Regions from separate parts of the Collinsella sp. CLA-ER-H5 genome, predicted to be linked through region 1. Evidence: riboswitches for the same ligand, from Rfam matches in the RefSeq annotation. Region 1 holds a riboswitch; the other holds the start of a gene.

Region 1 (11,820 bases):
CGCCGCGCACTCGCCCGCAGCCGCATGCTCTCCTCTGACGTGTCCGCCGGCTTTGACCCGGGCTACGCCGGCAAGTTCGAGACCAAGAACGCCGCCTTTATGGGTCGCGGCCTGTGCTTTAACAAATACACGGGCAGCCGTGGCAAGGGCGGCTCCAACGACGCCGACGCCGAGTATGTGGCCCTCATCCGCGACATCATGGACGAGGCAGGCGTGGACTTCCAGACCTGCGAGCTCGGCCGCGTCAACGCGGGTGGCGGCGGCACCATCGCCTACATCATGGCCGAGTATGGCATGAACGTCATCGACTCCGGCGTTGCCGTCCTGTCCATGCACGCCCTGTGGGAGGTCGCCAACAAGGCCGATATCTACGAGGCCTATCGCGGCTACAAGGCCTTCATCGAGCGCGCGTAACCAACCCTTCATCAGTTGCGGTGAAATACAGACTAACCTGGCCCATAAACGGCCAAAACAGACCGTATTCCACCGCAACTTCCTTTTTGGCAGAGGAGAGTCCATGCTGCAGGTCGTCATTTCGCCCGCCAAGCAGATGCGCGCGGCCCAAGATGCTTTTGAAGTCCTGGGCATCCCACCCTTTGCGCGCGAGACGGCTCGCCTCCACCGCGCACTGCTAGATATCGAGCGGAATGAAGGCAGCGACAGCCTGCAGGCGCTATGGAACGTGAGTGACAAACTGCTGGGGCCTTGCCTCAACACCCTGCATGAGTTCGGGCCCATCCTGAAAAACGGCGATCTCGACAATCCCGCACTCGCCTGTCACCTCTCCCCTGCCGTCATGTCCTACCACGGCATTCAATACCAGAGCATGGCGCCCGAGGTGATGGATTCCGCGCAGCTCGCATGGCTGCAAAGCCACCTGTGGATCCTCTCTGGCCTCTACGGGTGCGTTCGCCCCTTTCATGCCGTGGAACCATATCGGCTGGAAATGGGCGCGAAGCTCGCCGTTGACGATGCCCCAGACCTCTACGCGTTTTGGAGCGACAAGCTCGCGCGGGCTATCGCCCCGGCAGGCTCAAACACCACGATCGTCAACCTCGCCAGCGTAGAGTACGCCAAAGCCGTTCTGCCCCATCTCGCGGGCGACGCCACGGTCGTCACGTGCCTCTTTGGCGAAGGCATCCGCAACGGCAAGCCCATCCAGCGCTCGACCGCCAGCAAAAAGGCACGTGGTTCCATGGTGCGCTGGATGGCAGAAAACAAGCTCGAGGATGTAAGCGGGCTCACCGCGTTTGACGTTGGTTATCGTCACTTTCCCGAGCTTTCAAATAAGAACACTTTGGTCTTCCTGAACGAACAGACCTTGTAGGACCACCGCTACTTTTGAATGTGCTGCCCAGGCACGGCGTCTATTCCGCCAAGCCGTCGGCTTTGGCAACTTCGTTTGTCGAGCCGTCCTGATAGGTAATCTTGACATGCTCCACCTCGGACACCGCAACACCCGTCGGGGGCTCCAAGCGCCATTCCGTCAGCGCGATATCCATAGTCGTAGGCACGTCGCCCTGATTCTTGAGCTTCACCGTCAGCGTTTTGAGCGCCGCATCATACGTCACGCGTTCGATTTCCTCACCAGGAATAGACCCACCGCTCAGCTGAAGCTGGACAAATCCATCGCGCGAATACCAATAGTCGCCCGGCGCGGCAACGGTATTGCCGCCCGTAACCTTCACTGTCATGATCGGCAGGGCATCGTCGGCCTCGAACTCCCATGCAGCGCCGCCGTGACCGCCAAACGTCCAGATACAAAAGGCAATCACCAGCACGGCAAGCACCGCAAAACCGATCGCGACAAGGCCATGGTGCGCACGGCTTTCCTCGGCCGATACATCCCATTGCGTCTCTCGATATAGATGCTTGTCTTCCATGTTCGCCTCCCCACAGGCACGCTCGTTAGGCCAATCGTACCCATTCGAGCTATACTTGAGCCCATTACATAAACGGGGAGCTTGCAGGACAGGACGGCAGGCTGAGACTGGGCGCGCCCGCCCTGACCCGCAAACCTGATATGGGTAATGCCAACGAAGGGAGCCGTGCCAATGAGCACACAGACCGAGCCCAAGCTCGTCACGCAAATCGACTTCGCCCGCGCCGGGCAGATCACGCCGCAGATGAAGGAAGTCGCCGAGCGCGAGCATCGCGACCCCGAGTACATCCGCGAGCGCGTGGCCGACGGCCGCATCGCCATTCCCGCCAACATCGTGCACATCAAAAAAGGCATGCGCGCCTTTGGTGTCGGCGAGGGCCTGTCTACTAAGGTCAACGTCAACCTGGGCATCTCGGGCGATAAAGCCGATGCCGCCGAGGAATGGAAGAAGGTCAAGATCGCCGAGGACTTTGGCGCCGACGCCATCATGGACCTTTCCAACTCGGGCAAGACGCGCCAGTTCCGCCAGCAGCTCATCGACGAGACGCCGCTCATGGTGGGCACCGTCCCCATGTACGACGCCATCGGCTACATGGAAAAGCCGCTGGTCAAGCTTACCAAGGATGACCTGTTCGAGGTCGTGCGCGCGCACGCCGAGGACGGCGTGGACTTTATGACCATCCACTGCGGCATCAACAAGTCGGTCACCAAGACCTTTAAGGAGACCGGCCGCTTGATGAACATCGTGAGCCGCGGCGGCTCGCTGCTGTTTGGCTGGATGGAGGTCACCGGCAACGAAAACCCCTTCTACGAGTACTTTGACGAGCTGCTCGAGATCTGCCACGAGTACGACGTGACGATTTCGCTCGGCGACTCCTGCCGCCCGGGCTGCCTCTACGACTCCAACGACGCCACCGAGACCGCCGAGATGATCGAGCTGGGCAAGCTGTGCAAGCGCGCTTGGGCCGCCGGCGTCCAAGTCATGGTCGAGGGCCCGGGTCACATGGCGCTCGACGAGATCGCCGCCAACATGAAACTGCAGAAGCGCCTGTGCCACAACGCCCCGTTCTATGTGCTCGGGCCGCTGGTGACCGATATCGGCGTGGGTTACGACCACATCACCGCCGCCATCGGCGGCGCTATCTCCGCCAGCTCCGGCGCCGACTTCCTGTGCTACGTGACGCCGGCCGAGCACTTGTGCCTGCCCAACGCCCAAGACGTGCTCGATGGCCTCATGGCCACTAAGATTGCCGCGCACGCCGCCGATATCGCCAAGAAGGTGCCGCACGCCCGCGACATGGACGACAAGATGGGCCAGGCACGCCGCAAGCTCGACTGGGACGCCATGTGGAAGTGCGCCCTCGACCCGGTCACCGGCAAGAAGCGCTACGAGGAATCCCCCGCCGCCACCGAGGGCACCTGCACCATGTGCGGCAAGATGTGCGCCGTCCGCACTGTCAACAAGGTGTTCGAGGGTACGACGATCGATCTCGGCATGGAGGACTAACGCGTCGCCACAATCGCTTTTGGCAGCACCGAGGCGTTCGTCAATTGTTGACATGTGAACATTTGTTTTTATTTGCGTTAAGATTGCACCGCCCGCCCGGGATCGGCATACAGCCGGCCCGGGCATCTTTATAATGCTGGCTTAAAGACCCATTTGATTCCGACCGAACAAGGGAGCGAGCATGGATCGCAGCAAGGTACCCGCCGTCCTGTCCATCGCGGGATCCGATTCCAGCGGCGGCGCCGGCATTCAGGCCGACATCAAGACCATCACGGCGCACCGCCTGTATGCCGAGACAGCCATCACCGCCATCACCGCACAGAACACCCTGGGCGTCACCGCCGTACAGACCATCTCGCCAGATATCGTCGCCGCGCAAATCGACGCCGTTTTTGACGATATCCGCCCCAACGCCGTCAAGATCGGCATGGTTTCCTCTGCCGAGATTATCGAGGTTATCGCCGACCGCCTGAGCGACTGGAACGCGACAAACGTGGTAGTCGACCCCGTCATGGTAGCCACCTCGGGCGCACGGCTGATTGCCGAAGATGCCGCCGAGGCGCTCACCCGCCGCCTGTTCCCACTAGCAACCGTCATCACGCCCAATATTCCCGAGGCCATGGCCCTGCTTGACTACGAGGTCGACTCCGAGCGCACACAGCAAAATGCTGCCATGCTCCTCACCCGCCGCTTTGGTTGCGCATCCCTCGTTAAGGGTGGGCATCTTGTCAACGAGGCCAACGATGTGCTGGCAGAGCCCGCACCGCTCGATGACGAGGGCAACCATCTGGGCGATCCGCTCACCACGTGGTTCCGCCACAAGCGCATCGAGACCGACAACACACACGGCACTGGCTGCACGCTTTCGTCCGCCATCGCCTGCGCGCTGGCCCAGGGCATGGATCTTGCCGATGCCGTCAATGCGGGCAAGGCATACCTGACAGGCGCTCTGGCCGCCGGCCTGAACATGGGCAAAGGCTCCGGCCCTGTCAACCACATGTGGCAGTACTAAATAGCCAGTAACCTGCCAAAAAGAGACAGGCTACTTTGCACCAAAAACCGTCGCAACATTCGATGAAAATCGTGCAAACGCGAAAAATCATTAAATGTTGCGACGGTTTGATTTTAGATAGCGGTCGAGCAAAGGACCGGGGCGTCTAGTCGTCGGCGAGTTGAATTCCCAACAAACCCGAGAGTGCCAGCGCCTGCTCGGCATTGACCGTCAAGCCACGCAACTCATGGTAATCGCCCGAAACAACGGGCGCTGCAAATGTACAGCGCGACACATCAACGCCGGAAAGCGACGTCTTGAACACATCAACACGCGTCAGGTCACAGCCATCCAGGCGTATCTGACCCAGCTTGGCACCCTGAAACGCAGCCTCTCTCAGACGTGTATCGCATGCTGTCATAGGGCCAATGCGTCCCTCCGAAAGGTTCGCATAGCTCAAATCGCACGATCCAAACGACACGCTCGACAGGCGCGCCTTGAGCAAGTTGAGTCCCGGTGCCGAGCAGTCAACGAAGTCACAGCGGCTGAGCCAGCAGCCTTCCATGTTGCAGCGGATAAAGCGGCAACCGCGAAACACCACGTCGCGAAACGTCGAGCCGCTCCAGTCAACGCTATCGAACTCGCAAGATCGGAACACAACGCCATCGAAGGTCGCGCCGTTCGCCACGTCGTAGGCAAGATCCAAATCCTCAAAAGCGGTATTGGAGACGAGCTCATCGCCCTCGGCAAAGAGGTCGATGAGCTCGTCCATGCCCATATGGCAGCCAATCCGTTCGTTTACCCGGGCAAAACCACCACAAAGGTGCCTGTCCCCTTTGTAGTGGCTTGGGGTCGCGCTACTCACCGAGCATCTCTTGGAGCTTGGCTGCCACGGCATGTCCCAAGCTCTCGTGGCTTTCGGGCATCATATGCAGATAGTCGATATCGCCCGGCTCGGCAAACTCGGCGGCATTCAAAAAGTCGCAGCCAAACTGCTCGGCCACGTGCGCATAGTACTCGCCAAAATGCTCAGATGCCTCGACGGAACGCTCGTCAAAATCGGTCATATATACATCGGCGATCTGCGGCTTGATCTTGATAGGAGCCATCAGCAGGATGCGCGGGCAAGGCGCAGCGTCGGTCCACGGAAACGCGCGGACGGCGCGAATCAGCGCCATGGCGCCACGGGCGATATCGGAAGCTGTCACGTTAAAGACCGTCTTACAGTCGTTGGTGCCCAGCATGATCACAATGGCGTCCAGCGGCTTATGAGCCTCGAGCAGCATCGGAAGCGCGCGAATGCCGTTGAGGTTAGTGTCCAGATGGCACATGTCGTCGCGTACCGTCGTGCGGCCGTTGAGGCCTTCTTCAATTACATGCCAGCCCTCGCCTAAGTCACGTTGGACCACGCCACACCAGCGCACATCCTGCGCATAGCGCACCGCGGTACCGTCGCGCATGCCCGCCGGATCGTAACCATAGGTGTTGCTGTCACCAAAGCACAGAACGTTTTTCATCGTAAGCTCCCCACTCAATAAAAAGCCGACAGGAGCAGCCTCTCCCGTCGGCTCGGTATATCGCATCACGAGCACCGTTTACAGGTACTTGTGCCAGTCGTCGTCATCCTCGTCATCCTCGGCAGCGGCCTGAGCCTGCTCGGCGGCACGGGCGGCTGCGGCGCGGGCGGCAACCTGAGCATAGGACTCCTCGTTTCGCTCGGGGAAGTTTGCCAGCACGTGCTCGAATTTGGCGAAGTCCTCGTCCCAGCGCGTAGAGGGCACGGCAAAGAAGACCTGCTTGACCTTGAAGTCGCCCGATGCGAGCTCCTTGCGGAAGAGCTCGGCCACGGCCTCGGCATCAAAGCCGTTGTTGTCGCAGCCCCATGCGCCCAGCACGAGCTTCTCGCGACCCAACTCGTCGCAGATGGCGAGCACAAAGCGGATGCGGTCGCGCAGGGCATCCAGCAGAGCATCGTCGCTCACGCGATACTCCTGGCGGGCGCGCTTAACGTTGGGCGCGGCGGCCACGATCACGTCGGCGTATGCATGCACGTGGTTGCGGTCGAAGCGCACCGCAGGCACCACTAGGGCACGGTTACGATAGAGCTCGCAGTTGATGTTGCGGCGACGGTTCTCGCCGTACCATTTGCGCTGCTTATCGAGAACGTTGTACAGATACGAATCGGCGCACAGCGTGGCCTCCTGGCCCAGATAACCCTGAATATAGCCACCGCCCGGGTTGGTGAACGAGGCAAAGGCGAGCACGGCCATGTCGCAGAACTGCGCATAGCCACGACCGTTGTCCAGGATGGCCTGCGTGGCGGAGGCATCAAGCACAGTGACCTCGGGCAGGACCGGAGCGGGCTCCTCTGCAGGCGCGGACTCAGCTTCGGCGATTTCCTCGGCAGGCTCCTCGACGGGCTCGGGCGCTGCCTCGGTCTCGAGCGCTGCCTCGACCTCGGCAGCCTCCGCGCCCTCGACGTCCTCGGCAACCTGTTCTTCGGCGGCCACAGCACTCTGAACCTTGGCCTTCATCGCCGCGACAAAGCCGGCAGGCATACCGTCAAACTCGCGAACATCGGCAAGCGAACGCTCGATATCCTTGGCACACGCTTCGGACACAGTTGCCACGTGACGCTCGGCGGCCTTGGCACGGGCCTCGCGCTTGGGATTGGGCTGACCCGCTCGGTTGGACCTGCGGTTACGGTTCCTGTTGTCGACGTCTGCCATACGTGGCCACCTTTCCTGTCGCTGCCGCTATCGGCTTTTCCCATCCATGATACCCCGCCGCGCACAAAAAAGACGGCCCCGAAGGACCGCCCTTCGCATCGTTTTACCGTGTCCGGCAGGAAGCATCGCAATGCCGCGCTTTAATCGCGACGGCCGAGGATGTTCAGAATGCGCAGGAACACGTTGATGATGTCCACGAACAGGTTGGATGCCATGAGCACGGCGTTGGGCAGCGTGGGCGGCACCGTCGTTGCCACATAGGTGTCGTAGCCGATGAAGCCGGCGAACACCACGATCACGATCAGGTCGGTGATGGACTGCGAAACGCCCATGAACATCAGCACGATCTCGACCAGAATCGTGGCAAGCAGGATGCCAAAACCAATGCCATACACGCGCTGGAAGAACTTGGGGAAGGTCACGCCCAGCGCACCAAAGACAAAGGTGATGGCGGCCGTGGCGATAAAGGCGGTGTTAATGGTAGGCAGGTCGTAGTTGGCAAGACCAAACGACGCCGTCAGGCCAAAGGTGCTCGCAAAGACCACGTAGCCCACAAGGGACAGGCCCACGGACTGTTTGCTGGCAGCAGCCGACATCATGACCATGCCGACGATGGTTAAAATAAACGAGCCAAAGACCAGCGGTAGGGCGGCGCCGCTCATCATCATGCGCGCAAACGACATGGTGCTCGTAAAGTAGGCGCCGGCGCCCATGGCGCAAAAGCCCAAAAAGATCAGAGCAGACATGACAAGGTTGTACGCGCGCGGCGACATCTCCTTGGCACGGCTTGCGCCGGTCTCGATGGGGCCATTCTGATAGCCCTGGATATCGTTCATAATTTCGTCCTTTCAAAAAGCACCGCGACGGCGCCGTAGCTGACAAGTTTCCTGCCATTGTACCCGAACGCCACGCGTTCTTACCTGCGGCGCTCGCTCTCGAGTGTTCGGTCGAACGCCCACACCCACCAACGCATCACGTGTGCCTGCGAGCCGTCCGCCCGCTCGCGCGTCTGGTCCTCCAGATACAACTCGGTCGCGTGCCCGCCAAAACGAACCTCATAAGTCGCCGTACGAATGCCGTGAACCGTCAGGCCAAAACCGGTGGACGAGACAATCTCGTCAATCGTAAAGCAGCGACCGTCAACCCAGCAGACGGTAACCGGCACAACCTGTCCGCCCGCGAGAATGCGAGCCACGACGTCCACATACTGCTTGTGCACGCGCCGAGTTTTGCCGTCTGTCTGTCGATATTCCATGCCTCCCATTATCGAACGCATGTTTGCATATTGTAAAGCGAACAGACTGTGGTTTTGGGGTGTTGGGGCGCGCGCACGTGTCCTCATGGTGTGTTAGCAAAAAGAACACCCACGGTCAACAGGGCTAATATTCATTTTTAGTGCCAAAAAATTCACTGCTCCCATCAGAATTCGGTAAAGAAACCCGCAGGAGGTGATACGATTTATCATGTTTCTGTAACGTGCCTGCAAACTTCGAGAAAGCCCATATATGGACGTAACGTTCTCAACCTTCCTCGGCCAACTTGTGTCGAACCCAGTCCTTGCCGTCACCGTGATCCTCGCGCTCGGCGCCATCTTCGTCAATGGATGGACCGACGCACCCAACGCCATCGCGACCTGCGTCACTACGCGTTGCATGCCCGCCCGCGCCGCCATTCTCATGAGTGCCGCATTCAACTTCCTCGGCGTGCTCATCATGACGCACTTTAACGCGAGCGTCGCCAACACCATCTCCCATATTGTCGACTTTGGCGGAAACAGTACCATGGCGCTCGCCTGCCTGTGCGCGGCGCTGTTCTCCATCGTCGTCTACGGCGCCACAGCGTCGCGTTTTGGCATCCCCACCTCGCAAAGCCACAGCCTTATCGCCGGCCTGACCGGTGCCGCCATCGCCCTCGGCGGTGCGAGCAGCGTCAACGTCCACGAGTGGATGAAGGTCATCTACGGCCTGGCGCTCTCCATCGGTCTGGGCTTTGTCATGGGCTGGGTCCTGTGCAAGCTCGTCTCGATTCTTTTCGCCGCCGCCAACAGGCGACGTGCCAATGTCTTCTTTAAATACGCTCAGATCGCGAGCGCTGCGGCCATGAGCTTTATGCACGGCGCGCAGGATGGACAGAAGTTCATCGGCGTGCTCTTTTTAGGCGTGGCCTTTGCCAGCGGCCAGACGAGCGTCGGCGATGCCGGCATCCCCATCTGGATTATGCTGCTATGCTCGGCCACCATGGGCATCGGCACCAGCGTGGGCGGCGAGCGCATCATCAAGTCCGTTGGCCAGAGCATGGTCAAGCTCGAAAAGTACCAGGGCTTCTCCGCCGACCTGGCGGGCGCCGCGAACCTGCTGCTTGCCACCCTTACCGGCATCCCCGTGTCCTCCACGCACATCAAGACCTGCGCCATCATGGGCGTCGGTGCCGTCAAACGCCTCTCGGCCATCAACTTCGGCGTCGTCAAGGACATGATGTTCACCTGGTTCTTCACCTTCCCCGCCTGCGGACTCATCAGCTTTGTCATGGCCAAGCTGTTCATGATGTTCATCTAGTCAAACCGAACGTCCATCCGGACCGTAACACCTCGCCCACCCGTCTTCGCCTCGAAAGGACCCACTCATGGCAAAGAAACCCGATTCGTTCTACTTTGACAACTACGTCGCCTGCGCCGACCTCGCCGTCCAGGCCGCCGAGCTGCTTACCAAGATTTTCGAGAACTTCGATCCCGCAAAGATTCACGATATGCTCGACAAGATGCATGCGATCGAGCATGCGGCCGACAAGAAGCACCATGAGCTTGAGGACGCCCTGCTCACCGCCTTTATCACCCCGCTTGAGCGCGAGGATCTGGACCTGATGAGCTGCTCGCTCGACACCGTGCTCGACCGCATCGAGGGCGTCGTGCAGCGCGTCTACTTCACCAATATCCAGAGCATCCACCCCGATGCCATCGTCATCGCTCACAAGGTGACCGACGCCTGCCGCGCCATGAAGGACCTTATGGTCGAGCTTCCCAACTACCGCAAGTCCAAGACCCTGCGCGAACTCGTCATCCAGATCAACACCATCGAGTCCGAGGCCGACGAGCTCTATATCAACGCCATGCGTAACCTGCATGTCAACGGCAAGGACCCGCTCGAGGTCATCGCCTGGCGTGACGTGTACGCCTTCCTGGAGTACTGCGCCGACTGCTGCGAGAATGTGGCCGATGTCGTGGATTCGATTGTCATGAAGAACAGTTAATTGGGGGTACATGTCCCACCGGTCGCGGGCCCGGCCACTAATAACCTTTTTCACTCCGGCTGCAAGCAGAGTCGTTCAAAAGGTTATTAGTGGCCGGGCCCGCTCCCTTACGTACCGCCATTGGAACTTTGGCTGATACTTTGAAAGCGATGGGGCTTTTGTTGGCAGGGCCTTGGGGCCCGATTGGAAACTTTGGAACCGCCTTAAACGTTTGACTGGATGGGGCTTTGGGTACCCTTTTGCTTAGCTTTGGGTTGTTTTGTTAGCTTTGGAGGGTTCGTATGGCGTATTTAGATCTGGCTCGTGGTCGGTATTCTTGTCGTTCTTTTGAGGACCGTCCTGTTGAGCAGTCGGTAGTGGATGCCATTGTTGAGGCGGGGCGGATTGCTCCTTCTGCTTGTAATAATCATCCAGCCCGTGTGATGGTGCTGGATACGCCTGAGCTGTTGGAGAAGGCTGCTGCTTGTCAGCCTCGGTTTGCTCGTGATGGGTCTATCTTTGGAGCTCCGCTTGTCTTCCTTATTTGCAGCGTTACCGATGATGCTTGGGTGCGCCCGTATGACCAGATGAATTCCAGTGAAATCGATACGTCCATCGTGTGCGACCAGATGATGATGGAGGCCACCGAGCAGGGCCTGGGAACGTGCTGGGTATGCCATTTTAAGCCTGAGGTGGCACAGGAGCAGTTCAACCTGCCCAAGGGCGTCTATCCCTATCACATGCTCGTCTGTGGCTATCCTGCCGACCACATCGCCGATCCCGAGCATCGCGAGGCCCGCACCATTCCCCTCCCCAACTTCCTCCTCAAGTAGTTTTTGGCACATGCCCTAAAACCTACCTTTTACCGCTCACCCATTTGCCGAGTTCTGCGCCATTATGTGCAGGGCTCGGTTTTTTATGTTGCGCGCCCCTGCACAGTCATAAAAAAGGACCCGCAAGGTGCGGGTCCTTTCTAGGCACTAAATTGCAGGACGAATGTTAGTCCAGATCGTCGGCGGCAAAGTTGTCGATCGGGGCGAAGGGATCGGCCACGGGGACAACCGGGTCAGCGACGGGCAGCGGCTCGGCGGGAACAGTCACCGCAGGAGAAGCGGCAGAACCGACCGGCGTGGAGGCCATGAGGTCGGCCGGGAAGGAGTTCTGGGCATCATCCATAAAGTGCTGGATGAGCTTGAGGTACTCGGCCTTGAACTCCTCGCGGGAAGCCTTCAGACGGTCGATTTCCTCGAGCTCGGCCTGCTTCTCGGTCAGAGCCTGGCGGATAACCTCGCGGGCCTTGGCGTCAGCCTCGTTGCGGATACGCTCAGCGTTCTCGTTGGCATCGTTGACGATGGTCTCAGCGGTCTGCTGGGCAGCGATCAGGGCAGCGGAAATCTGGCGCTCCTGAGCGGAGAAGTCAGGGGCGGGAGCAGCCACGGGGGCGGCAGGAACGGCCTGGGCGGTGGCATCCTGAGCCTGGGCAAGC
Region 2 (11,820 bases), on a different contig from region 1:
CCTTTGCCTGCGCATCGATGGTGATTTCCTCATTGGAGTCGATGGGGTAAACGCCCATGGACGGCCAAAAACCTACGCCGTCATCATGTCTGGCTACGGCCTCGCGAACGCGGTTGTAGATTTGATGGACGGTGATGTGCTTAAAGGGGATGAGTACACAAAAGTCATCTTGGCCCCAGTACCCTGCGACGCCCATATCGGCATTCTCGATGTCCTTGAGGACCGTGCCCACATCGGCGAGTACGCGGTCGCCCTCGGCCTGGCCGTGCCATTCATTAAACAGGCGCATGTGGCCCATGTCGACTGTGGCGATGCACCAGGTGCCGTTGCGCCTTGCCTCGAGAAATGCGTTGGCGCGCCGCATAAACTCGCTGGGTCGATAGAGGCCCGTGAGCGAGTCGATACGTTCAGCTATGGCGCTTTTGCGCTCCGCCTCGGGTATGGGGAGGCTGTCGTTGGGAACAAGCCCGCCGGCCGTGCGAAGGCGACGGTCGAGTTCGCCTAAAACGGCGGTCGCTTGATGGGTTAAGTGCTCGTAAAAGGCCGGGACGACAAGGCAGACGGGAGTAATGGTGTCGCCTGCGATTCGAACAGGAGCGAAAACGGCTTCTTTAAGGTGGCGGGTCAGTTGCTCGAATGCCTCGTGGTCTAGTTCGTTGCTGAGCACGACGAACTGGACGCTTCGTGAACGGTAGACCCGGCTCCTGCCGCGGGTGATCGACAGCATGCGGCCTGCGTATTCGGCAAGCATGTTGTCGACAGCCTCGGCCCCGTAGAGCTCGTTGAGTTTTGTCGTGCCACGAACGCGCACCGCTATAAGCCCTGTCTCGCAACGATCGCGGCGGCAGGCGTCGATGGCGTTGACCAGCATGCGCTGCGTTCCGAGGCCTGTGGCAGCGTCGACGGTTTCGGCAAGTGAGTGGTTGACGAGCTCGCCGACATAGAGCGAGGGGACATTTCCGTCGCCGTCGATACGAAACCCGCGAGCACGGCAAAGGACGTAGTCGCCGACGGCGTTGCGCACACGATACTGCATGACGCGACGGTGCTTGGTGCCGTTGTAGACTTGGTCGATGTCGTTGATGCAGGCCTCAAGGTCGTCGGGATGGACGCGCGTTTTCCAGTAATCGCGACAGTTGTCTATGTGCTCCGAGGGAAGGCCAAGATCGCGCAAGGCACCTTGTGACCAAAGGGTGCGATGTTTGTCCAAGTTCTCGATAAAGAAATAACGGCCCTCGTTGAGCATCGAAAAGGCGTCAAAAATACGATCGCTTATTTCGAAGTCGTCGGCGTGGACTTGCGTGATATTGCGTCGATCGAGGTGCATGGCATGACGTAGCTTGTAGTCGTACATGCGATGGTCGGCATCGAGCGTCATGCGATTGGAAGCTTCGCCCAGGGCGGGGTCGGCATGTGACACTCCGTAGCTAAACGAGTGGGGCATCTCGGAATCGTTGTTTTTGAGCAGAACCGTTCGGCAGTGTTTCAGACGTTCGGCGAGGTCGTCCTCGGTTGCAATCGTAGATAGGATGGCAAACTCGTCGCCGCCTATGCGAAACGCCGCTTCGCCCACCTTCATATACAGCTTAAGATAGAGACTTACCTGCAAGATATAGCGGTTGCCCTCGTCATGCCCAAAGACGTCGTTGCAGTGCTTGAGATTGTCGATATCGATGAACGCCATGGTAACGGGGGCGTCCTGCTCCCAGAGCTCCTCGAGGGAACGGGCAAAGCCGCCACGGTTGCCAAGCCCGGTAAGCTGGTCGGTAAAGGCAGTCCTGATCAGATCCTCCTGCCGTTCGAGAAGGTCGCGGACGGTCTTTTCGAGCGTTTCGGTGTAATTGCTGACAGTTTCCATGTTCTAAGCGACTTTCTGAGGTCGGGGCGGATTGCGTCGGGCGAGCTCGTTGTGTACACGCGTCGTTGCTCAGCGCTTTGCATGTATCCAGGCCCCCGCCTTGCCGCGTTGTTGAGTTAATTTGTCGGCTAATGTTCGCTGTTGATAACAGCTGAGTAGTGTAAACAATAGTGCACAATTATATATGGGTGCACATGCTGTGGGCGGCTATTATTCGACAAGCGGTAGCGCGACGATGCGATGTTCGATAAAAATGCGACTGGGACGATATATGTTGACGGGTATACTTGTCCCGTTTTAAAACGCAGGAACGGAGATGGTCGCATGGCACAGTCAAATATGACGCGCACGGTGGGGCTGGCGCTCGAGGGAGGCGGCTACCGCGGTATGTATACGGCGGGCGTGCTCGACGTTTGGATGGAGCACGGTTTGACCTGCGACCATATGGTGGGCGTCTCGGCGGGCGCGGCGTTTGGCTACAACTTTAAATCGCGCCAGATCGGCCGCGCCATTCGCTATAACAAGGCCTATTGCGCCGACAAGCGCTATGCGAGCGTGACCAGCTGGCTGCGAACCGGCGATATGTACAATGCCGACTTTGCTTATCACGAGGTGCCTATCGAGCGCGATCCTATCGACTTAGAGGCGTATCGCACCTGTCCCATGCGATTTACGTGCGTGTGTACCGATATCGAGACGGGCAAGGCCGTCTATCACGATCTGCCGTATGGCGACGAGCGCGATATCGAGTGGATTCGGGCGTCGTCGGCAATTCCCGTGGCGACGCGTCCCGTTGCTATTGACGGGCATAAGTATCTGGATGGTGGCGTGGCTGATTCTATTCCCAGCGCGTGGCTGTTTGCGCAGGGGTATGACCGCAATATCGTGGTACTCACGCAGCCGGCGGGCTTTGTGAAGCAGCCCAACAGCGTGATGCCCATGCTGCGGCGCGTGTTCCGTCACTATCCGGAGTTTGTCGCAGCGCTTGAGCATCGGCATGAGGTCTACAATGCCACGCTCGATGACCTGGCACGTCGCGAGGCTGCCGGCGAGATCTTTGTGGTGCGTCCGAGCGAATCGGTGAAGGTGCCGTCGCTGTGTCGCGAGCCCGATGAACTTGAGCGCATCTACCAGATTGGTCGCCGCGATGCGGAGGCGACCTTGCCGGCACTGGAGGCATATCTGGCAGGGTAGAGGCTGCTGCCGCCATCTCGGCGGAAAGCACATCCCGGAATGGAGGCTCAAACTGGGATGCGCTTTCCATTGCTGAAGATATGAGGCTGCGAATCAGCTGCTCGGCCTAGACTTACGCCTGCTGCCAGGTGTCGACGAGCTCCTTGGCCGCGGCGTAGGGGTCATCGGCGCTGCAGACGGCGCTCACCACGAAAAAGCCGTCGACGCCGGTGGCCTTGAGCTGTGGCAGGTCGGCCGTCTTGACGCCGCCGCCCACCACGATGGGCACGGGGCTTGCCGCGTGGAGGGCGGCCAGGTCCTCAAAGCTCTTGGTGATGATAGAGCCGTCGGCCGCGCGTCCGCAGTCGCGCTTGGTCTCGGTCTCGTGGAGTGGGCCGATGCCCAGGTAGTCGACTAGGCTCATGTCGGCGGTCTTGACGTACTCGAGCATCTCCTCGCAACGGGCGGAAAGGCCCACGATGGCGTTGGGCCCCAGCAGCTTGCGACAGACCTCGACGGGAATGTCGCTCTGACCCACGTGCACGCCGTCGACAGCAATGCCCTGCTCGCGCGCGGCGAGTACGCAGTCCAGGCGGTCGTCAATCAGCAAAGCGACCTGACCGGTCTTGCCGGCCTGTGCGATTGCCTGCGCGGCGTCGCCGGTCAGCGCAATGATCTCGCGGGCGCTTGCCACCTTGGAGCGCACCTGGATGCAGGTAAAGCCGGCGTCGAGTGCCTGGGCCACCACATCGCCCACGGGGCGCCCGAGCGTGTTTTCGGGGCCGAGCACCAGATAGGCCGAGATATCAAGGTTGTCGCGGATACTCATCGTGTTTCCTCCTGCTTTTTGATCTGAGCTTCCATGCGCTCGAGCTTGCCGGTCATGGTGTCGGTAAATCCGGGTCGAATATCGGCTTTGAGCACGACTTCGGTGCGGATGCCCTTGCTCGCCAACACAAAGGTTGCGTCGCGCACGACCTGCATGACCTCGTCCCAGTCGCCCTCGATCTCGGTGAACATCGAGGTGGTGCGGTTGGGAAGGCCGCTCTCGCGAATGACGCGCACGACCTCGGCGACCTCGGCGGACAGCTCATCGCCGGTGCCGCACGGGGCGATGGCCACGGCGACGAGCGTATTCATGCCGGCATCGGTTGCGGGCTCGGACATGGCCTATGCCTCCTCGAGGTCGAGCTGGTTGTTGGCGATGTCCTGGGCGGTTGCGCGGTAGAGCTCGTCGATAAAGGCGACCTTAAAGCTTGCCGGGGCGTCGGCGACAGCGGCGGCACGCGAGCCGGCAACGTTGTAGACGGCGGTGCCGCAGACGGCGGCCGTAAACGGGTCGGCAGCGCAGGCGTACACAGCCAGCACGCCGCCTTGCGAGCAGCCGCAACCGGTGATCTTGGACATGAGCGGGCTGCCGCCGTGGGACTTGGCCACGGTCATGCCGTCGGTGATCAGGTCGACTTCGCCCGAGACCACAACGGCGCCGCCGGTGTAGCGGGCGAGCGCCACGGCGGCATCGCGGGCGGCGTCGACCGTGTCGGTGGTATCGACACCGCGCACGCGGCTCAGATCGGCCGCCTCGCCCTCAAGACCCCACAGGCCGGCGAGCGCGATGATCTCGGAGGCGTTGCCGCGCACGATGGCGGGCTTGTACTGCTTAAGCTCGTTTACCAACTGGGTGCGCAGACTGCCGATGCCCAGACCCACCGGATCGAGCACCCAGGGCTTGCCGGCGTCGTGTGCCGCCTTGGCCGCGCGGGGAATCGTCTGCTCGTAGATGGGGAAGAGCGTGCCCATATTGAGATAGATGGCGCCGCCGCCGGCAACGAGCGCCTCGCCCTCGTCGGGAAGATAGACCATGGCGGCCGATCCACCCACAGCGAGCTGCGCGTTGGCGACAAAGTCGATCGTCACCGTGTTGGTGATGGAGCCGGCCATCGGATTGGTGGTGCGAATCTCCTCCACGGCCTTGACCATATGTTGCTTAAGCTGTTCCGAATCAATCACTGCACATGCCTCCTTGGCATAGAAAAGGGGCGCTGTGCATAGACAGCGCCCCTGTAAAGGCGGCATGCTCCCTACGCCAGCATTAACTGACAGGTTCAAAGGATTGGGCCCCATGCCCTCTCAGCCTTGTGGTTTGCACCGCCGGCACTCCCGCATCGAATCTGTTGTTCCCTATACTAGCGCACCTGCCAAAAAGGGACAGGTTTATTTTGGCAGGTAACAACTGGGACTTTGCGTTTTCCCAGATGAAACCTGCCGAAATAAACCTGTCCCTTTTTGGCAGGTCGGTACAATAGATGGGATTAAGAATGACCGAGGGGACTCTATGATCAAACTTGTGCTGACCGATATGGACGATACACTGATTCCAGCCGGGCATGACGGCGCCAGCGACTACGCCATTGAGGGTATTCATGCCATGCAGGCGGCGGGTTTGCACTTTGGGCCGGTTTCGGGTCGTCAGCCGTCCGCGATGGGCTGGATGTTCAAAAACCGTTCCGGGTGTTATTCGACCGGTGCGTTCTGTAACGGCCAGGTGATGTTTGTTGACGGCGAAGTAGTCGCCTCGCGCGCAATCGACAACGATGCTCTGATGCGTTTGGCCGACTATCTGGAGCAAGAGACCGACGATACATTTCTAAAAGTCTACAGCCTGGGCGATGACTTTTGGGGCAACGATGCCCATTGTGTGACGAGTGACCCCGAGCGCGTTCGTCGCGCCATGGAGTCGGGCGGCAACGCGTGGCTCAAAGGCGAAGAGGCCCCATGTCGTCCCGTCGTCGATGACGCGTCGGTGTTTAAGGCGAATATCTGGAGTGCCCGTTCGCGTGAGGAGCTCGCGGAGCTACGTGAGCGCGTTGCCGCTGAGGTGCCGGAACTCTCGCTTGTGTTTCCCAACAACCGAGTGCGCCTGTTCGACATCCTTCCGGCTGGTTGGGACAAGGGCTGCGCTGCGCTGGAGCTGGCGCGCGCTTTGGGCCTGACGCCCGACGAGGTGGCCGTATTCGGCGATTCTGATAACGATTTGCCCATGATCGATGCCGTTCCTAACTCCGTTGCAGTCGCCAATGCCAACGAGGCCGTCACGGCTGCCGCACGCTGGCATATTGGCGCTGCGGCAGATGATGCGGTTGCCGGGGCTCTGCATCAGATTGCCGCCTGCGCCGCGACGGGGGAGATGCCGTCGTTTATGCGTCAAATGGACGCGGCAGGTTTTGGCGTCACGAACGTCTAGGGAGAAGGCTATGAAGCTCCAGCAGCTCAGATATGTTGTTAAGGTTGCCGAATGCGGTAGCATCACCGAGGCCTCGCGCCGGCTCTTTGTGTCGCAGCCCTCGATTACCGCGTCGATTCGCGATCTCGAAAACGAGATGGGTGTGCATATCTTTGAGCGCACCAACAAGGGCGTCATTGTGTCCGAGGAAGGCGAGACCTTCTTGGGCTACGCGCGCCAGGTGCTCGACCAGGCCGACCTGCTCGAGGGCAAGTACAAAGGCACGTCCGAGCAGGTGCCGCACTTTAGTGTGAGCTGCCAGCATTATTCCTTTGCCGTTAATGCGTTTGTCGATGTGATCCGCGAGTTCGATGCCGCGCGCTACGACTTTACCCTGCGCGAGGAGCAGACCCACGAAATTATCGAGGATGTCGCGCATATGAAAAGCGAACTCGGCATCCTGTATCTGTCGGAGCACAATCGCGAGGTCATCGAGCGCATGCTTGCCGCCAACGAGCTCGTGTTCGAAGGGCTCTTCTGCGCCACGCCGCATGTCTTCGTCTGCGCCGACCATCCGCTGGCGGGCCGCTCCAGCGTGACGCTCGAGGATCTGGAAGACTACCCGTTCCTGTCCTACGAGCAGGGCAGCTACAACTCGTTTTACTATTCCGAGGAGCTGACCTCGACGTTCGAGCGTCGCAAAAATATCCGCGTGCGCGACCGTGCGACGTTGTTCAATTTGGCCATGGGCCTCAACGGCTACACGGTATGCTCGGGCGTGATCAGCCACGAGCTCAACGGCCCCGGCATTATCTCGATTCCGCTCGACGTGGACGAGTACATGGAGATTGGCATCATCACGCGCAAGAACACGACGCTCACGCGCTACGGTCGGGCCTATATCGACGCGATTCGTCAGCATATCTAGGCTGCTGTGCTCCGCACGGTTCAAGTCTCTTTATGACAGTCCAGACTGATATAGGAAGCATCTATATCAAACTGTTATAAACGTATATTTTACGATGACCATATGAGCGCTCATACTCTGTCCCAGTAAAGCAACCAATGCAAAGGGAGATATCTATGAGCACTTCGATTCAACCGAACGCGCCGTTTCGTGCCGATATCGTCGGCAGTTTTCTTCGTCCGCAGGCTGTAAAGGATGCCCGTGCCGCCTATGTCGCGGGTAAACTCGACGCTTCCGGCCTTAAGGCCGTCGAGGACGAGGCCATCCGCGACTTAGTGGCCAAGCAGAAGGCCGCCGGCCTGCAGGTGATCACCGATGGCGAGTTCCGCCGCAGTTACTGGCACCTCGATTTTATGTGGGGCCTTAACGGCATTGAGCGCCGCACCTCACGCACGGGTTATATGTTCCATGACGAGGAGACGACGGCCGACACCGCCGTGGTTACCGGTCCCATTAGCGGCGAGAACCACCCGTTCGTCGAGCATTTTAAGTTTGTCAAGGCGCTTGAGGGGGAGGGCCAGGTCGCGCGTCAAACCATTCCGGCGCCGATCCAGACGTTCTCGGAGGTTACGCTCGACCGCTGCGATGGACAGCAGGAGAGTCTGCGCGCCGTCTACAAGACCGATGAGGAACTTGCCGACGCCATTGCAGCCGCTTATCGCACGGTGATCGCCGACCTGTATGCCGCGGGCTGCCGCAACATCCAATTTGATGACTGCACCTGGGGCATCTATTGCGATACGGACTTTGTGTCCAAGACTGGCATGAGCCCGGTTGACCTGCAAAAGGTGAGCGAGCTGGGCGTGGCGCTCAACAATGCTGCCATCGCGGGCAAGCCCGACGATCTGGTTATCAACACGCATGTGTGCCGCGGCAACTATCACTCCACGTATGCCTTCGAGGGTGGTTACGATCCCATTGCGCCGTACCTGTTCGCACATGAGAACGTCGACGCGTTCTACCTTGAGTTCGATACGCCACGCGCCGGTGGCTTTGAGCCGCTTAAGTACGTTGCTCCCGGCAAGAAGGTCGTGCTGGGCCTGGTGACCACCAAGGCGGCTGAGCTTGAGGACGAGGACGTTATCGTCGAACGTATCCAAGAGGCCGCAAAGTATGTGCCGCTCGAGAACCTGTACCTGTCGCCCCAGTGCGGCTTTGCCAGCTGCGAGATTGGCAACAAGCTGACCGAGGACGAACAGTGGGCAAAGATCGCGCTGGTCAAGCGCATTGCTGAGCGCGTTTGGAAGTAACGTTACCGCTTGCAGGTGACGGCGCGCGCGAGACATGGTGTATCACGTACAATGGTTCGGATCGTATCGTTCGGGCAGGTTATCCGATATGCCTGATCGCCCTTCCATCATGAAAGGACTTCCATGTCCCAATCCTCGACGCCCGCCGTCACCGATGCCATCTACGACGCATCGTCGCTCGGCCGCCCGCGCATGTTCGTGTTGGGTTTGCAACACATGTTTGCGATGTTCGGAGCAACGGTGCTCGTGCCCGTGCTCACCGGCCTTTCCGTTTCGGCGACGCTTCTGTTCGCCGGCATCGGCACGCTGCTGTTTCATTTTCTATCGCGCGGTAAGGTGCCTGCGTTCCTGGGCTCGTCGTTTGCCTTTATCGCGGGTTATGCCGCCATTGCGCCCAACGGCGAGGCCGAGCTTTTGCCCTACGCCTGCCTGGGCGTTGCCTGCGCCGGTCTGCTCTATCCGGTGCTCGCGGCCCTGTTCCGTGCCTTTGGCGCCAAGCGTGTCATGCGCTTCTTTCCGCCGGTGGTGACCGGTCCCATCGTCATTTCCATCGGCCTGATCCTAGCGAGCTCTGCCATTGCCAACTGCCAGACCAATTGGCTTGTTGCCGTTGTCGCTGCGGCCGTCATCGTCATCTGCAATATTTGGGGCCGCGGCATGGTCAAGATCGTGCCGATCCTGCTGGGCGTCGTGGTGAGCTATACCGTTGCGGCCGCGTTGGGTGAGGTCGATTTTTCGGGCGTTGCCGCCGCTCCGTGGGTCGGTCTGCCCATCGTGTGGGACAACACCGTGTTTGCGCTCTTTGGCCCGCAGTTCGATAGCGGTCTTGCCACGACGGCCATCATCACCATCATGCCGCTGGCCTTTGCAACTATGATCGAGCATATCGGCGATATCTCCGCCATTGGCTCTACCTGCGAACGCAATTACATTGCCGATCCCGGTCTGCACCGTACCCTGCTCGGCGATGGCCTGGCGACCATCTTGGCATCGCTCTTTGGCGCCCCCGCCAATACGACGTATGGCGAGAACACCGGCGTGCTTGCCTTGACGCGTGTGTTCGACCCGCGTGTGATTCGCATTGCCGCCTGCTGCGCCATTGTGCTTTCGTTCTGCCCCAAGTTTGCTGCGGTGATTGCCGCCATGCCGGCGTGCGTTATCGGCGGTGTGTCACTCGTGCTCTACGGCATGATCAGCGCCGTTGGCGTGCGTAACCTCATCGAGAATCAGGTTGATTTCCAGAACAACCGCAACGTGCTGGTGGCGGCTCTGGTGCTCGTGCTTTCGCTCGGCATTGCCTACAGTACCGCCGGTGCCATCGTGCTGGAGCTGGGCGGCGTGACGATTTCGCTTTCGGGCCTTGCCGTGGGCTCGCTGGTGGGCATTGTGCTCAACGCCATCCTGCCCGGTAATGACTTTGAGTTTGATACTTCCGAGCTTGAGGAGACTGCTGAATAGTAGCTGCGTTCAGCCAAATTAAAAATGGCGTCCATGCGTATGTACGCGTGGACGCCATTTTTAATGCGTCAGTATCCAGTGGATGCCGCGCGCCATGCGCAGGTCAGTTTGGGCAAAGTGATTGCCGGGGTTGAGCTCCAGCGTTGTTGGAATGTCACGCTCGATAAACAGCTCTTCCATCGCACGCGTATCGTCGAGTACGTGCCGCATCATGCGGTTGGGCGTCTTGGTTTCCTTTTTACCGAGCGACAGATAGGCGGCGTCGGGCGTGGCTGTCATCGTGCGCTCGCGCGCGTAGTCGATAAAGCCGGGGAACCACAGCGACCCCGATGCACTTGCCGCGCGCTCAAAGACATCTGTTTGCCAAAGTGCCCACAGTGAAAAAAGACCCGCCAACGAGTAGCCGGCAATGCCGCGCCAGGTGGGCGGGCAGGGAAGTGATGATTCGGCCTCTGGGATTATCTGATTCAGCAGCTCATCGAGAAACTCAGACGCCTGTCCGCCAAAGGGCTCGGCATCTCGTATAGTTCCGTCGCATTCCCAGGGGCTCAGCTCGCGATTCCAATCGAGTCCTCCAATGGCGGCAAGGGTGAAGGGCGGGCAGTCGAGCTCTCGGCAGCGCTCGTAGACTTCACTACCGTCGCCCATAACCACGGGAAGGTAGATGACGGGCGCGCCTTCCACACACTCTGAATAAACGGTTATCTGCTTATGATGCGCTTCCAAGGCAGGCTTCTCTCGGTGTTGTGATATTGACAGCCTCAATTGTCGCACGCTGGCGCGGGGGCAGACGCTAAAAGAAAGGCGCGGAGCCGCTCGATGCGACTCCGCGCCTTGATGTTCTGCTTTAGCAGACTATGCCGTTACGCCACGAAGAAGTAGACGAGGAAGGCAAGGGCTGCGATCCACATGAGCGGCTTGATCTTGGAGGCCTCGCCCTTAAAGAGCGCGACGATCACGTAGGCGATAAAGCCCAGGCCAATGCCGGCAGAGATGGAGTAGGTGAAGGGCACGCCGGCGACGATCATGAACGCCGGGAAACCCTGCGACACGTCGGACCAGTCGATCTCGGAGGCTTCGCTCATCATGAGGTAGCCGACGTAGACCAGAGCACCGCAGGTGGCGGCGCTGGAAACGATGGTGACGATGGGGGAGAAGAACGCGGCGAGAATGAACAGCACGCCGGTGGTGACGGAGGTGAGGCCCGTGCGGCCACCGTCGGCGGCGCCGGAAGTGGACTCGACGAAGGTGGTGATGGAGGAGACGCCCATGAAACCGCCCACAGCAGCGGCGGCGGAGTCGACGATCAGGATCTCCTTGATATTCTCGACGTTGCCGTCGTCGGTGAGGAACTCGCCCTGCTTGGCTACGGCCATCGCGGTGCCCATGGTGTCGAAGAAGTCACTCATGAGCAGCGAGAACGAGATGACGAGGAGCGTGGGGTCGGTAAGGACCTTGACGATGGCGGGCACGCCGCCGGCGTCGGCGATGGGGCCACCGATGCTCGAGAAGTCGAGCGGGGCGATGATACCGGTCGGAGCATGGGTCACACCTAGGGGGATACCGGCGATGACGGCGACGACGATGCCGATGAGCAGCGAGCCGGGGACGTTGCGGCAGGCGAGGGCGACTGTCACCAGGATGGAGATGATGCCGACGATGAAGGTGGGGGAGGTGATGTCGCCCAGACCGACGAGTGTACCGGCGCCAGCGGTGATAATGCCGGCATCGCACAGGCCAATCATGGCGATGAACAGGCCCAGACCCACCGAGATGGCGTGACGCAGGACAACCGGGATGGCGTCCATGATGGCCTCGCGCAGGCCACAAAGCACGAGCAGCAAGATGACGATACCCTCGAGGAAGATGACGCTCATGGCCACGTGCCAGT

The links. A riboswitch is a leader RNA that binds a small molecule or an ion and turns the genes downstream of it on or off. The one in region 1 is predicted to bind thiamine pyrophosphate.
Region 2: linked by a shared signal. The riboswitch ahead of thiM (hydroxyethylthiazole kinase) and the one ahead of thiC (phosphomethylpyrimidine synthase ThiC) in region 1 are both predicted to bind thiamine pyrophosphate.

The regions. Positions count from the first base shown of each region.
Region 1 covers NZ_JBBNLR010000018.1:28,769-40,588, reverse strand. The annotation lists gene AAAX31_RS07500 (aminopeptidase) at 1-414, shown strand, start outside; gene AAAX31_RS07495 (YaaA family protein) at 518-1,327, shown strand; gene AAAX31_RS07490 (hypothetical protein) at 1,368-1,883, opposite strand; TPP riboswitch at 1,947-2,062, shown strand; gene thiC (phosphomethylpyrimidine synthase ThiC) at 2,055-3,389, shown strand; gene thiD (bifunctional hydroxymethylpyrimidine kinase/phosphomethylpyrimidine kinase) at 3,571-4,401, shown strand; gene AAAX31_RS07475 (pentapeptide repeat-containing protein) at 4,547-5,158, opposite strand; gene AAAX31_RS07470 (SGNH/GDSL hydrolase family protein) at 5,238-5,897, opposite strand; gene AAAX31_RS07465 (TIGR02452 family protein) at 5,976-7,109, opposite strand; gene AAAX31_RS07460 (Bax inhibitor-1 family protein) at 7,250-7,945, opposite strand; gene AAAX31_RS07455 (hypothetical protein) at 8,026-8,364, opposite strand; gene AAAX31_RS07450 (inorganic phosphate transporter) at 8,615-9,664, shown strand; gene AAAX31_RS07445 (DUF47 family protein) at 9,732-10,355, shown strand; gene AAAX31_RS07440 (nitroreductase family protein) at 10,637-11,167, shown strand; gene AAAX31_RS07435 (DivIVA domain-containing protein) at 11,334-11,820, opposite strand, start outside.
Region 2 covers NZ_JBBNLR010000001.1:162,498-174,317, forward strand. The annotation lists gene AAAX31_RS00795 (EAL domain-containing protein) at 1-1,858, opposite strand, end outside; gene AAAX31_RS00800 (patatin family protein) at 2,183-3,052, shown strand; gene AAAX31_RS00805 (thiamine phosphate synthase) at 3,165-3,860, opposite strand; gene AAAX31_RS00810 (thiamine-binding protein) at 3,857-4,198, opposite strand; gene thiM (hydroxyethylthiazole kinase) at 4,202-5,041, opposite strand; TPP riboswitch at 5,093-5,203, opposite strand; gene AAAX31_RS00820 (HAD family hydrolase) at 5,367-6,275, shown strand; gene AAAX31_RS00825 (LysR family transcriptional regulator) at 6,286-7,182, shown strand; gene AAAX31_RS00830 (5-methyltetrahydropteroyltriglutamate--homocysteine S-methyltransferase) at 7,338-8,471, shown strand; gene AAAX31_RS00835 (uracil-xanthine permease family protein) at 8,595-9,929, shown strand; gene AAAX31_RS00840 (alpha/beta hydrolase-fold protein) at 9,990-10,655, opposite strand; gene AAAX31_RS00845 (NCS2 family permease) at 10,793-11,820, opposite strand, start outside.